2 regions of the Bradyrhizobium sediminis genome follow, and region 2 is predicted to be linked to the other one. Evidence: riboswitches for the same ligand, from Rfam matches in the RefSeq annotation. Region 2 holds a riboswitch; the other holds the start of a gene.

Region 1 (6,190 bases), 220 kb from region 2:
GTTCAACGAAATGGTCGAGCGCTTCATCGCGCTGGCCGAAGCCGGCCGCTGGCCGGTGCGCGATCCGAGGTCGATGGCTTGAACCGTCATTCCGGGGCGCGCGTCAGCGCGAACCTCAGATGTGCAATTGCACATCGGGGAATCTCGAGATTCCGGGTCTGGTCCTTCGGACCATCCCGGAATGACGACTGGCCCTACCGTCCCTTCTCCGCGCGGCTCAGCAGGAACACGCCCTGCTCGCCGAACATGTTCCAGAACCACCAGGGCAGATTGACCCGCAACGGCCTGCCATACATGTCGAGCGCAACCGCGCGCTCCATCTTGACGTTGATCTCGCCGCAGAGCTGGACGAAATCCTTGATGGTGCAGAAGTGGATGTTCGGCGTGTCGTACCACGTGGCGGGCAGGTTTTCGGTGCGCGGCATGTGGCCGCCGACCAAAAGCTGCAGGCGCATCTTCCAGAACCCGAAATTCGGGAACGAGACGATGGCGCGGCGCCCGATCCGCAGCAGGTTTTCCAGCACCACGCGCGGCTGCCGGGTCGCCTGCAGGGTCTGCGACAAGATCACATAGTCGAAGGCGTCGTCGGGATAGTTGATGAGGTCGGTGTCGGCGTCGCCCTGCACCACCGCCAGACCCTTGGCGACGCAGCGATTGACGCCCTCGCGCGACAACTCGATGCCGCGGCCGTCGATGCCGCGGGTCTCGAGCAGTTGCAGGAGATCGCCTTCGCCGCAGCCGACGTCGAGCACCTTCGAGCCGCGCTCGACCATCTCGGCGACCAGCAGGTGATCGCCGCGATAATGCCCGGTGTCCGGCGGAACGATCGCGAGCGGCAGGACCTGTTGCTGCAGGCTCATGTCAGCCCCCCGCTCTGGTCAGGCCGCGCGCGGTCCCCGCGGATTCCAGGAAGGCCCGGGAGATGTCGAAGAATTCCGGCACATCGAGCAGGAAGGCGTCGTGGCCGCGGTCGGTCTCGATCTCGGCGAACGACACCCGCGCGCTGGAGGCGTTGAGCGCATGCACCAGCGCGCGCGACTCCGAGGTCGGGAACAGCCAGTCGCTGGTGAACGACACCACGCAGAACCGGGTCTGGATGCCACGGAACGCCTGCGCCAGCACGCCGTCGTGATCGGCGGCGATGTCGAAATAGTCCATCGCCCGGGTCAGATAGAGATAGCTGTTGGCATCGAAGCGCTCGACAAAGGACGAGCCCTGATAGCGCAGATAGCTTTCGACCTGAAAATCCGCGTCGAACGAAAAGGTCGGCAGGTCGCGGTCCTGCATCCGCCGCCCAAACTTGCGGTGCAGCGCTGCGTCCGACAGATAGGTGATATGCGCGGCCATCCGGGCGACCCCGAGGCCGCGATGCGGATGGGTGCCCTGCTCGAAGTAGCGCCCGTGATGCCAGTCCGGATCGGCCATCACGGCCTGGCGCCCGAGTTCGTGAAACGCGATGTTCTGCGCCGAGTGGCGCGTGCTGCAGGCAATCGCCAGCGTCGAGAACACCCGCTTCGGATAGGCCGCCGTCCACTGCAGCGCCTGCATGCCGCCCATCGAGCCGCCGACCACGCAGAACAGCGTATCGATCCCCAGGCGATCGACCAGCATGGTCTGCGCGCGCACCATGTCGGGGATGGTGATGATCGGAAAATCCAGCCCCCATACCTTGCCGGTGGCGGGATTGGTCGAGGCCGGGCCGGTCGAGCCCATGCAGCCGCCGATCACGTTCGAGCAGATGATGAAATATTTGTCAGTGTCGAGCGGACGGCCGGGACCGACCATGGTCTCCCACCAGCCGGGCTTGCCGGTCACCGGATGCACGTTGAAGACATGCTGATCGCCGGTCAGCGCATGGCAGACCAGAATGGCGTTTGAGCGATCAGCATTGAGCTCGCCATAGGTCTGGTAGGCGATCTGGAACGGCGAAAGATCGATGCCGCAATCGAGCTTCAATGGCTGGTCCGCACCGAACGCCGCCAGCAGCGAACTCGGATGGTCCGCCTCATGCGCGCGGTCCTCGGTGAGGATCGCGGGACTGGGTATCGACTGCAAATTCACCATCTTGATACCGACCTCCTGAAGGCGGCTTTACGAGACCACCACGGAAATCAGGCCAAAAAAAACCCGGCCTGAACATAAGTTCGACCGGGATCACTTCTGTCCCCGGCCTGTTTAGCGAGTTGTTTAACGTGGCTGCAAGCCGGCCGGCTCAAATGACCACGGAGTGGGCTAAAGCTAGTCCCGGTTGAGCTTTTCGTCAAGGCAAGTCCTTGGTTAACCCTGCACGGGTGGTCCCTCATGGTGAGGAGGCGCCCTTGCGCCGTCTCGAACCATGGGGGAAAACAGACTCTCATCCTTCGCGACGCGGCCAGGAGGCCGCTTCTCGAGCGATAACGGCGAAGTCGCCGTTACGCGGGGATGAGGAAGATAAAGCTCTCGCCGGGTCCCTCAAGATGTCCAAATCGCCCCCTGCCCCGCCCTCGCTCGAAGTGCTGCGCCAAGAGATCGACAGCATCGACGAACAGGTCCACCGCCTGCTGATGGCGCGTGGCGACATCATCGACCGGCTGATCCAGGTCAAGCAGACCCAGGAGGTCGGTTCGGCGTTCCGTCCGGCGCGCGAGGCCGCGATGATGCGGCGTCTGGTCGAGCGTCACCGCGGCATTCTGCCGATCGACACCATCGAGAGCATCTGGCGCGTTATCATCTCGACGTTCACCTTCGTACAAGCGCCGTTTTCGGTGCATGCGGATGTTTCCGTCGGCGAATCCGCGATGCGGGATTCGGCGCGGTTTCATTTCGGATTCGTCGTGCCCTATGTCTCGCATTTCAGCGCCCAGGCCGCCGTCGAGGCGGTGGCGAAGTCGAAGGGCGATCTGGCGCTGGTCCCGGCCACGTCGAGCCGCACCCCATGGTGGATCGCGCTCGAGGCCGAGGGCGCGCCGAAGATCATCGCACGGCTGCCGTTCCTCGAGCGCGCCGACCATCCGGCCGCGCTGCCGGTGTTCGTGGTATCGCGCGTCGCCGACAGCGCCATGGTGACCGAGGTCGAGACCTGGAGCGTGAGGGTGTCCGGCTGGAACGCCGAGATCGCCCGCGCGCTGTCGCCGCTGGCCGAGATCGTCGCGGTGCCGGACACCGCCTTCGACGGCGCGGCGCTGCTGGTGTCGGTTTCCGGCGCCGCCAGCCTCGAAAAGATCAAGGCAGCCATGATCGAGGCCGGCGCTTCGGTGCGCTCATCGGCTCTCGTCGGCAGCCACGCAACGCGCTATACGGTGCCCCCGAACGGGGCCGCCAAGCATCAGGCTTAGCCTCAAATCGTGTCCTGAGAGCCGCCCCCAGACTTCCGGAGTTGAAGATGTCCCGTCCCGTGCCGAATCCCGGCATCCTCGAAATTGCGCCCTACACGCCGGGCAAAAGCCCGGTGGCGGAGCCGGGCCGCAAGGTGTTCAAGCTGTCGGCCAACGAGACGCCGCTCGGACCTTCGCCGAAGGCGGTCGAAGCCTACAAGCAAGCCGCCGATCATCTGGAGGACTATCCGGAGGGCACCTCGCGGATCTTGCGCGAAGCGATCGGCCGCGCCTTCGGGCTCGATCCCGACCGCATCATCTGCGGCGCCGGCTCCGACGAGATTCTCAATTTGCTGGCGCACACCTATCTCAGCCACGGCGACGAGGCGATCTCCACCACCCACGGCTTCCTGGTGTATCCGATCGCGACCATGGCGAACGGCGCCATCAACGTGGTGGCGCCGGAAACCAATTTCACCGCCGACGTCGATGCGATCCTGCAGCGGGTGTCGCCGCGCACCAAGCTGGTGTGGCTCGCCAACCCCAACAACCCGACCGGGACCTATCTGCCGTTCGACGAGGTCAAGCGGCTGCGCGCCGGATTGCCTGATCATGTGCTGCTGGTGCTCGACGCCGCCTATTCCGACTACGTGTCGCGCAACGATTACGAGATCGGCATCGAACTGGTGGCGACCACCGAGAACACGGTGATGACCCACACCTTCTCCAAGATCCACGGCCTCGCCGCGTTACGGATCGGCTGGATGTTCGGGCCGGCCAATATCGTCGATGCGGTCAATCGCATCCGCGGCCCCTTCAACGTCTCGACGCCGGCGATGCGGGCGGCGGTGGCGGCGATCGAGGACACCGCGCACATTCAGATGTCGAAGGCGCACACCGAGAAGTGGCGCACCTGGCTCACCGAAGAAGTGACAAAACTCGGCCTCAAGGTGACGCCGAGCGTGGCGAACTTCATCCTGATCCACTTCCCGCCGGAGAAGGGGCAGACCGCGGCGGAGGCCGACGCGTTCCTCACCAGGCGCGGACTGGTGCTGCGGGGCCTGAACAATTACGGGCTGCCGCACGCTCTGCGCCTGACCATCGGCACCGAAGAGGCCAATCGGCTGGTGGTCGAGGGCTTGCGCGACTTCGTGGCGCGCAAGTGAGCGCCGCGCCGCACTTCAACAAGATCGCGCTGATCGGCTTCGGACTGATCGGCGGCTCGATCGCACGCGCCGCGCGCGAACAGGGGCTGGCGGGAGAAATCGTCACCACCGCGCGCTCGGCCAGGACCCGGGCGCGGGTCGCCGAGCTCGGCATCGTCGACCGCGTGGTCGAGACAAACGTCGAAGCCGTCAAAGACGCCGATCTCGTCATCCTCTGCATCCCGGTCGGCGCCTGCGGACCGGTCGCGCAGGAAATCGCCGCTCATCTCAAGCCCGGCGCCATCGTCTCCGACGTCGGCTCGGTCAAGGGCGCGATCGTGCGCGACATGGCGCCGTATCTGCCCGAAGGCGTGCATTTCGTGCCGGCGCATCCGGTCGCCGGCACCGAACACTCCGGCCCCGATTCCGGTTTCGCCGAACTGTTCATCAACCGCTGGTGCATCCTGACCCCGCCGGCAGGCGTCGATTCCGGCGCGATCGAGCGGCTGCGCGCGTTCTGGACCGCGCTCGGCGCCAGGGTCGAGATCATGACGCCGGACCATCACGATCTGGTGCTGGCGATCACCAGCCACCTGCCGCATCTGATCGCCTACACCATCGTCGGCACCGCCGACGAACTCGCCCAGGTCACTTCGTCGGAAGTAATCAAGTTCTCCGCCGGCGGCTTTCGCGACTTCACGCGCATTGCGGCTTCCGATCCGACGATGTGGCGCGACGTGTTCCTCGCCAACAAGGACGCGGTGCTGGAAATGCTCGGCACCTTCAACGAGGATTTGTCGAAGCTGACCCGCGCGATCCGCCGCAACGACGGCGAGGCGCTGTTCGAGCATTTCACCCGCACCCGCGCGATCCGCCGCGGCATCGTCGAGATCGGCCAGGATTCGGCGGCGCCGGATTTCGGCCGCCCGCATGCGCATCTGGGGAAGAAGGCCTGAGCGTCATTGCCGGACTTGATCCGGCAATCCATCTTCTTGCGAAGTGAGATGGGTACGCGGGTCAAGCCCGCGCATGACACCCTCGCTCCTGACGCTTCAATTAGAACAGCGGCGGAATCTGCGCGACCTTCAGCGGCCCCAAAAACACCGCGCCGTCGACGAAGCGCAGCGGAAACGCCCGCGCCTTTTTGCCTTCCAGCACGGACTCCTTGCCGAGCGCATTGATCCCGGCGGCGACGCCGACATTGGCGTTCTGCTTGACCACCTTGCCGAGGCCGGGGATCGCCCGGTCGAGCGCGCCGAGCAGGTTGCTGACATCCTGGCTCCTGACCCCGGGCGCGACTCGGTCGAGCGTTGCCTGCGGCACGCCCTCTTCCAGCATTTTTTCGATGCCCAGCGCCGGAATCACCTTCTCGATTCCGGCGACCGTCATCTGCAATTCGCCGTCGATGCGGCCATTGGCGCTGAGGCCGAGGGTGCCGGCCGCAACCGCGACCAAATCGCCCTGCGCAATCCGCGACTGCACGATCTCGACGCGGCCGCCGGCGGCCTGAATTTCGCGAAACCGCTCGGGCCAGGGTTTTGGCGAGAAATCCTTCAACCCGCTCAGCATCGCGCGGACGTCGGCGTCGAACGGCGCCGCCAACAGCGGATGAACCTCCTCTACGCTGCCGCCCTGGACCGTCAGCACGGTCTCGATCACGGGGCGATCCAGCGCCGAGCCCTCGGCGAGGCGGCCGTGCAGCTCGACCAGCTTGGCGCGCGCCAGCGGCGTCTGCACTGCAGCGTTGACGCG
Region 2 (6,190 bases):
GGAAGCAGCCGCCGACGCCACGCCCAGCACCAGGCTGGCAGTTGAGATGATTCCATCGTTGGCGCCGAGCACCGCCGCCCGCAGCCAGCCGATGCGCTCGACAAGGTGGTTCTCGCTATGCAGACGGCTCATCTTCAGACTTTCTGCGGCGGCGTTCGCTCGCGTACACCTAGCTTCCCAAAGGGGCACGCTTTCGGCGATGATCTGAATCAATATCAGAGGATTGCAGTCACACCATCAGAGAGTTCGTTCTTGCCCGGAGCAGCGGAAGCCGGTCGTTCGCATTCCGTCTGATCTCGGGCCTTGTCGTGGTGCGGCCCGTCGTTCACCGCTGAAAGACGTAGGTGCCTGGCGCATCCGCGATCGGCGCAAAGCCTTTTCCGGCGGCGCCCATGGCAGGCGGCGGCACGCGTTCCGGCGCGGAATGGCCGGCGAGCCAATTGGCCCAGTCCTCCCACCAGGAGCCCTGTTTCGATAGCGCCGCGACAGCCCATTCGTCCGGGTCGAGACAAATATCGTCGGCACGCCGCAAAGCGATGCGGAAATGCCGGTGCTGATGGCCGGGCTCGCTGACGATGCCGGCGTTGTGGCCGCCGCTCGTGAGCACGAAGGTGACGTCGGTGTCGGTGTGATAGTGGATCTTGTAGACCGACCGCCATGGCGCCACATGGTCGCGTTCGGTTCCGACGACGAACATCGGCGCGCGGATGTTCTGGAGCGCTGCCGCGTGTCCGTCGACCATGAGGTTGCCGGCCGCGAGTTCGTTGTCGAGATAGAGCCGCTGCAGATACTCGGCATGCATCCTGTAAGGCATGCGGGTGGAGTCCGCGTTCCACGCCATCAGATCGGTCATCGGCGTCCGCTCGCCCATCAGGTAGTCGTGCACGAGCCGCGACCAGATCAGGTCGTTGGTGCGCAGCAGCTCGAAGGAGCCCGCCATCTGATCGGCGGAGAGGTAGCCCTTGTTCCACATCAGGCTCTGCAGAAAATGCATCTGGCTGTGATCGATGAAGAGGGCTAGTTCGCCGGGCTCGGTGAAGTCGATCTGGGCTGCGAACAGCGTAACCGTCGCCAGGCGGTCGTCACCGGCGCGCGCCATGGCGGCGGCGGCGATCGACAGCAGCGTTCCGCCGAGGCAATATCCGGCCGCATGGATCTTGCGCCCGGGAACGATGGCGCTGACGGCCGCCAGCGCGGCCATGACGCCGCTATGCCGGTAATCGTCCATGGTGAGATCGCGATCTTCGGCGCCTGGATTGCGCCAGGAGATGCAGAACACGGTGTGGCCCTGTCCGACCAGGTAGCGGACCAGCGAATTCTGCGGCGACAGGTCGAGGATGTAGTATTTCATGATCCAGGCCGGCACGATCAGCACCGGCTCGGCCATCACCGTCTCCGTCGACGGCGCATATTGAATCAGCTCGATCAGGTGGTTCCGGTAAACGACCTTTCCCGGCGTGACGGCAACGTTGCTGCCAACCTGGAAATCCTCGGTGCCCACCGGGGACTGCCTGGAGACGAGCCGGCTGACATCCTCCACCCAGTTCTGGAACCCGCGGACGAAATTGGCCCCGCCGGTCTCGATGGTCTTCTTCATCACTTCGGGGTTGGTGAACGGGAAGTTCGACGGCGAGAACATGTCGAGGAACTGACGCGCGGCGAAAGACACCACGTCTTGATGATGCGGCGTGACGCCGGGCACTTCGCGGGTGACGTTGTGCCACCATTGCTGATTGAGCAGGAAAGCCTGGGCCAGGAAATTATACGGTTGCTTGCGCCATTCCTCGGCGCTGAACCGGTAATCGCCCGGCAACGGCTCGATGCACGGCGGCACATCGGGATTGCGTGCCGCCGCTGCGCAATGAGCCAGCAGACGAGCCGCTTTCCTTGACGCCTTGTCGATCAGTTCCAGGCGTTTTCCGGGAGCCGACGCGAGATGAATGAACCAATCGAAGTAGGCAAGAGCCAGCGACGCCGGCGACAGCCCTCCCGTCGCCTGGGCGGTAAGCGCTTCGCGCATCCGGTCGATGGCGCGGAAGGCTTCACTGCCGACGCTTTCCTCGACCGGCGGCAACGCTACCGCCGGGATCAGATTCATCTTTGCCGCGGGGCTTGCCACTTGCTTCATGGATATCAGCCCTTCTCAAAGCCGTGGACGTCGATTCACCCGGCGCCATCAAACCTTCTGGCGAGCGCATATTACCACTTGATAGCTTTCCGGACCGACGCGCTTTCGGCAATGATCTGAATCAATATTAAGAGATTGCAGTTACTCTGCGCACCGGCGGGCGGGCCGCTTTATGCCTACACCCGAAAATGCTTCGACAGCTTCAGGCCCTGGGCCTGATAGTTCGAGCCGATGCGCTGGCCGTACATGGCGTCGGGCCGCGCCAGCATTTTCTCGTACACCAGCCGGCCGACGATCTGGCCGTGCTCGAGGATGAACGGCACCTCGCGCGAGCGCACTTCCAGCACCGCGCGCGAGCCCTGCCCGCCGGCGCCGGCATAGCCAAAGCCGGGATCGAAGAACCCGGCATAATGCACGCGGAATTCGCCGACCAGCGGATCGAACGGCACCATTTCGGCGGCGTAATCCGGCGGCACCTGCACCGCCTCTTTCGATGCCAGAATGTAGAACTCGCCGGGATCGAGAATGAGACTGCCGTCGGGCCGCGCCGCGATCGGCTCCCAGAACTCACCGACCGCATAGCCGCCGCGGCGGTCGATATCGACCACGCCGGTGTGACGCTTGGCGCGGTAGCCGACAAAACCATTGGCATTCTCGCCTGACAGGTCGACGCTCAGCGCCACGCCGTTGACGAGATCGGCGTCGTCGACGTCGACCAGCCGCTCCGCGTCATGCAGCGCCTCGAGTTCATCGGCATTGAGGATGGCGTCGCCGGTGCGGAAGCGGACCTGGCTCAGCCGCGAGCCTTCCCGCAGCAGCACCGGAAATGTCTTCGGGCTGATCTCGGCATAAAGCGGGCCGTGATAGCCGGCACCGATCATGTCGAAGCGCCGGGTGCCGTCCGCGATCACGCGGGTGAACACGTCGAGCCGCCCGGTCGAGCTTTTCGGATTGGCGGCGGCGACGATTTGCGGCGGCAGCGCGAGACTTTCCAAGAGCGGCACGATGTAGACGCAGTTGGTCTCCAGCACCGCGCCGTCCGTCAGATCGATCTCGTGCAGCTTCAATTCGTCGATGCGCTCGGCCACCGTGGCGCCCGGTCCCGGCAGGAAGCTGGCGCGCACCCGGTAGGCGACGTCGCCGAGCCGCAAATCGAGGCTCGCCGGCTGGATCTGGCTTTCGACAAAGGGATAGGCCGGCAGGATCAGGCCGGCATCCGCCATTGCCGCGATCATGCGGTCGGGCAGAATGCCATTGGCGTCGGGCGGAAGCGCGAAGGTCACGGGTGGGGTCCTAAGGGATGGCGGGCTGCCGCCATCCAGACGCTGAAAATACGGACTTTTACCGGTTATCCGATGGCCGCCTTGACTGAAAGGGCGCAAGCGAATATCAGCATGACTTATCCCGTGGTGATTTGAGCCGGCCGGCTTGCAGCCACGTTAAATAAGTCGCTAAACAGGCCGGGGACAGTGTGATCCCGGCCTGTGGAATTTTTCCAGGCCGGTTTTTTTGTGACCATTTTCATGGGTGGTCACGATGGAGGTCACATGTCTGAGACTAAATCCACCGCCCGCTACCGCCCCGAAACCCGGCTGGTCCATTCCGGAGCCCTGCGCTCGCAATTCGGCGAAACCTCGGAAGCGCTGTTCCTGACCCAGGGCTTCATCTACGACAGCGCCGAGCAATGCGAGGCGCGGTTCAAGGGCGAGGATCCCGGCTTTCTCTATTCGCGCTTTTCCAACCCCAACATCTCGATGTTCGAGCGCCGCATGATCGAGCTCGAAGGCGCCGAAGCGGCGCGCGCCACCGCCACCGGCATGGCCGCGGTGACCACGGCCGTCCTCGCGCCGCTGAAGGCCGGCGATCACGTGGTGGCGGCGAAGGCGATGTTCGGTTCCTGCCGCTATGTGGTGGAAGACCTGCTGCCGCGCTACGGCATCTCGTCCACGCTGGTCGACGGCCTCGATCTCGACCAGTGGAAGAAGGCGATGCGGCCGAACACCCGAACCTGCTTCCTGGAGAGCCCGACCAATCCGACGCTCGACGTGCTCGACATCTCGGCGATCGCCGAGATCGCGCATGCCGGCGGCGCGCGGCTGATCGTCGACAATGTGTTTGCGACGCCGATCTGGCAGAGCCCGCTGACGCTCGGCGCCGACGTCGTGGTCTATTCCGCGACCAAGCACATCGACGGCCAGGGCCGCTGCCTCGGCGGCATCATCCTGTCGTCGGAAGCGTTCATCGCCGAGCACATCCACAACTTCATGCGCCAGACCGGCCCGTCGATGTCGCCGTTCAACGCCTGGGTGCTGCTGAAGGGGCTGGAGACGCTGGCGGTCCGCGTCCGCGCCCAGACCGAAACCGCCGCAGCCGTGGCGGACGTGCTGGCGCAGCATCCGAAGATCTCGCGGCTGATCTATCCCGGCCGCTCCGATCATCCGCAGGCCGCTCTGGTGAAGAAGCAGATGCGCGCCGGATCGACGCTGGTCGGCTTCGAGGTCAAGGGCGGCAAGGCGGCGGCGTTCCGCACCCTCAACGCGCTGAAGATTTCGCGGATCTCCAACAATCTCGGCGACGCCAAGAGCCTCGTCACCCATCCCGCGACCACCACGCATCAGCGGCTGACGCCGGAGGCGCGCGCCGAACTCGGGATCAGCGAGGGCTTCATTCGTTTCTCGGCCGGGCTCGAACATCGCGACGACCTGATCGAGGATCTTGTGGCCGCGCTGGAGATGGCGTGAAGGGAGCGAATGGCGAGTAGCGAGTAGAACCACCCCTATTCGCTATTCGCTACTCCCTATCCGCCCACTCCCTCACATCGGCCGGTAGGTCTGCACGTTGGACGGCACGTTGACGCCGAGCTTGATCTGGCCGACCGACTTGATGATGTCGTCGCCGAGCAGCTGTGCGAAGCAGGCGTAGCCCCAGTCGCTCATATGCAGGCCGTCGGCGATGACGAAATTGTCCATCGGGATCGACTGCTTTTCGTGCCACTCGCGCATCACTTCGAAGCGCGGGAAGATGCCGACGTGACGCAGCTCGGCCACCCCGTTGAGCAGCTTGATCATCTTGCCTGCGCTTTCCGCGCGTTCGTTGACCGCCGGCGAATATTGCGGATCGACCAGCACCAGATCGGCGCCGGCCGCCTGAATCCGCGCGACGCCTTCCTCGACCAGCTTGATGGTCTCGGTGGGATCGAGGTTGCGCAGCACCGCGTTGGTGCCGACCTGCCAGATCACCAGGTCCGGCTTCATGTCGAGCACCGCGGTCTGCAGCCGTTTCATCATTTCGGGCGCGTCTTCACCGCCCTGGCCGCGATTGACCACGGTGATGTCGGCGGTCGGATATTGCCGGCGCAGCTGCGCCGCCAGCCGGTTGGGATAGGTGAATTCGGGCGAGGTCGAGCCGTAGCCTGAGGTCGAGGACGAGCCGAACGCGATGATCACCACCGGCTCGCCGGCGGCGAGCTTGCCCGCGACATGCGGCAACGAGCCCATCTTTCTGGCGCCGCCCTTCGGCGGCAGGCAGGGAACGCGGTTGAAGATGTCGCTAGCCGATTTCGCGACTTCCTTGACCTTGTCGATCGCCTTGGAAGTGAGGCTTTTTTGCTGCGGCGGTTTGGCAGTATCTGGATGGGCAGCCTGGGCGGCTTGCGCCCGCGCGGGCGCCATCGAGCCTGGCGCCAGCAGTATGAGCGCCGCAACGGCCGGCGCGGCCAGAAATGCCAAATGGCAAAAAGGGCGGTAGCAACTCGTTGACGTCATCAACGCTGGATCCTCAATTCTGCTGCGCCGGGTTCACATGCGCCGCCTCGATCACGAATTTCGACAGTGCGCGACCGAGGCAATCGTGCACGCGCTTGGCAAGGTCGAGACCGCGCGTCGTGCTGAACAGGTCGAAATCCCCGGAGTCGTTCCAGTGATGCATGATGGCGAAGCGGTCGAACAACGGAACGTCGTACTGCTGCGCCACCACGCGCATATTATCTAGGTACGGCGGCGCGGAAATCATCGTCTCGGTGCGCGGGCTGTATTGCAAATTCATCAAAACCACGTCGGCCCC

The links. Region 2 has a riboswitch for S-adenosylmethionine ahead of KMZ68_RS03590 (O-succinylhomoserine sulfhydrylase). Riboswitches for the same ligand answer to the same signal wherever they lie in the genome.
Region 1: it holds a riboswitch for S-adenosylmethionine, as region 2 does, so the genes downstream of both, metX (homoserine O-acetyltransferase MetX) here and KMZ68_RS03590 (O-succinylhomoserine sulfhydrylase) in region 2, are expected to answer to the same signal.

Annotation. Positions count from the first base shown of each region.
Region 1 covers NZ_CP076135.1:965,025-971,214, reverse strand. Annotated here, with positions in the region: gene KMZ68_RS04700 (alpha/beta fold hydrolase) at 1-82, shown strand, start outside; gene metW (methionine biosynthesis protein MetW) at 195-860, opposite strand; gene metX (homoserine O-acetyltransferase MetX) at 862-2,064, opposite strand; SAM riboswitch at 2,155-2,234, opposite strand; gene KMZ68_RS04685 (chorismate mutase) at 2,457-3,314, shown strand; gene hisC (histidinol-phosphate transaminase) at 3,362-4,459, shown strand; gene KMZ68_RS04675 (prephenate/arogenate dehydrogenase family protein) at 4,456-5,394, shown strand; gene KMZ68_RS04670 (DUF2125 domain-containing protein) at 5,495-6,190, opposite strand, start outside.
Region 2 covers NZ_CP076135.1:746,182-752,371, reverse strand. Annotated here, with positions in the region: gene KMZ68_RS03605 (VIT1/CCC1 transporter family protein) at 1-132, opposite strand, end outside; gene KMZ68_RS03600 (PHA/PHB synthase family protein) at 326-2,128, opposite strand; gene KMZ68_RS03595 (2'-deoxycytidine 5'-triphosphate deaminase) at 2,305-3,363, opposite strand; SAM riboswitch at 3,525-3,604, shown strand; gene KMZ68_RS03590 (O-succinylhomoserine sulfhydrylase) at 3,676-4,869, shown strand; gene KMZ68_RS03585 (SGNH/GDSL hydrolase family protein) at 4,942-5,892, opposite strand; gene KMZ68_RS03580 (SGNH/GDSL hydrolase family protein) at 5,906-6,190, opposite strand, start outside.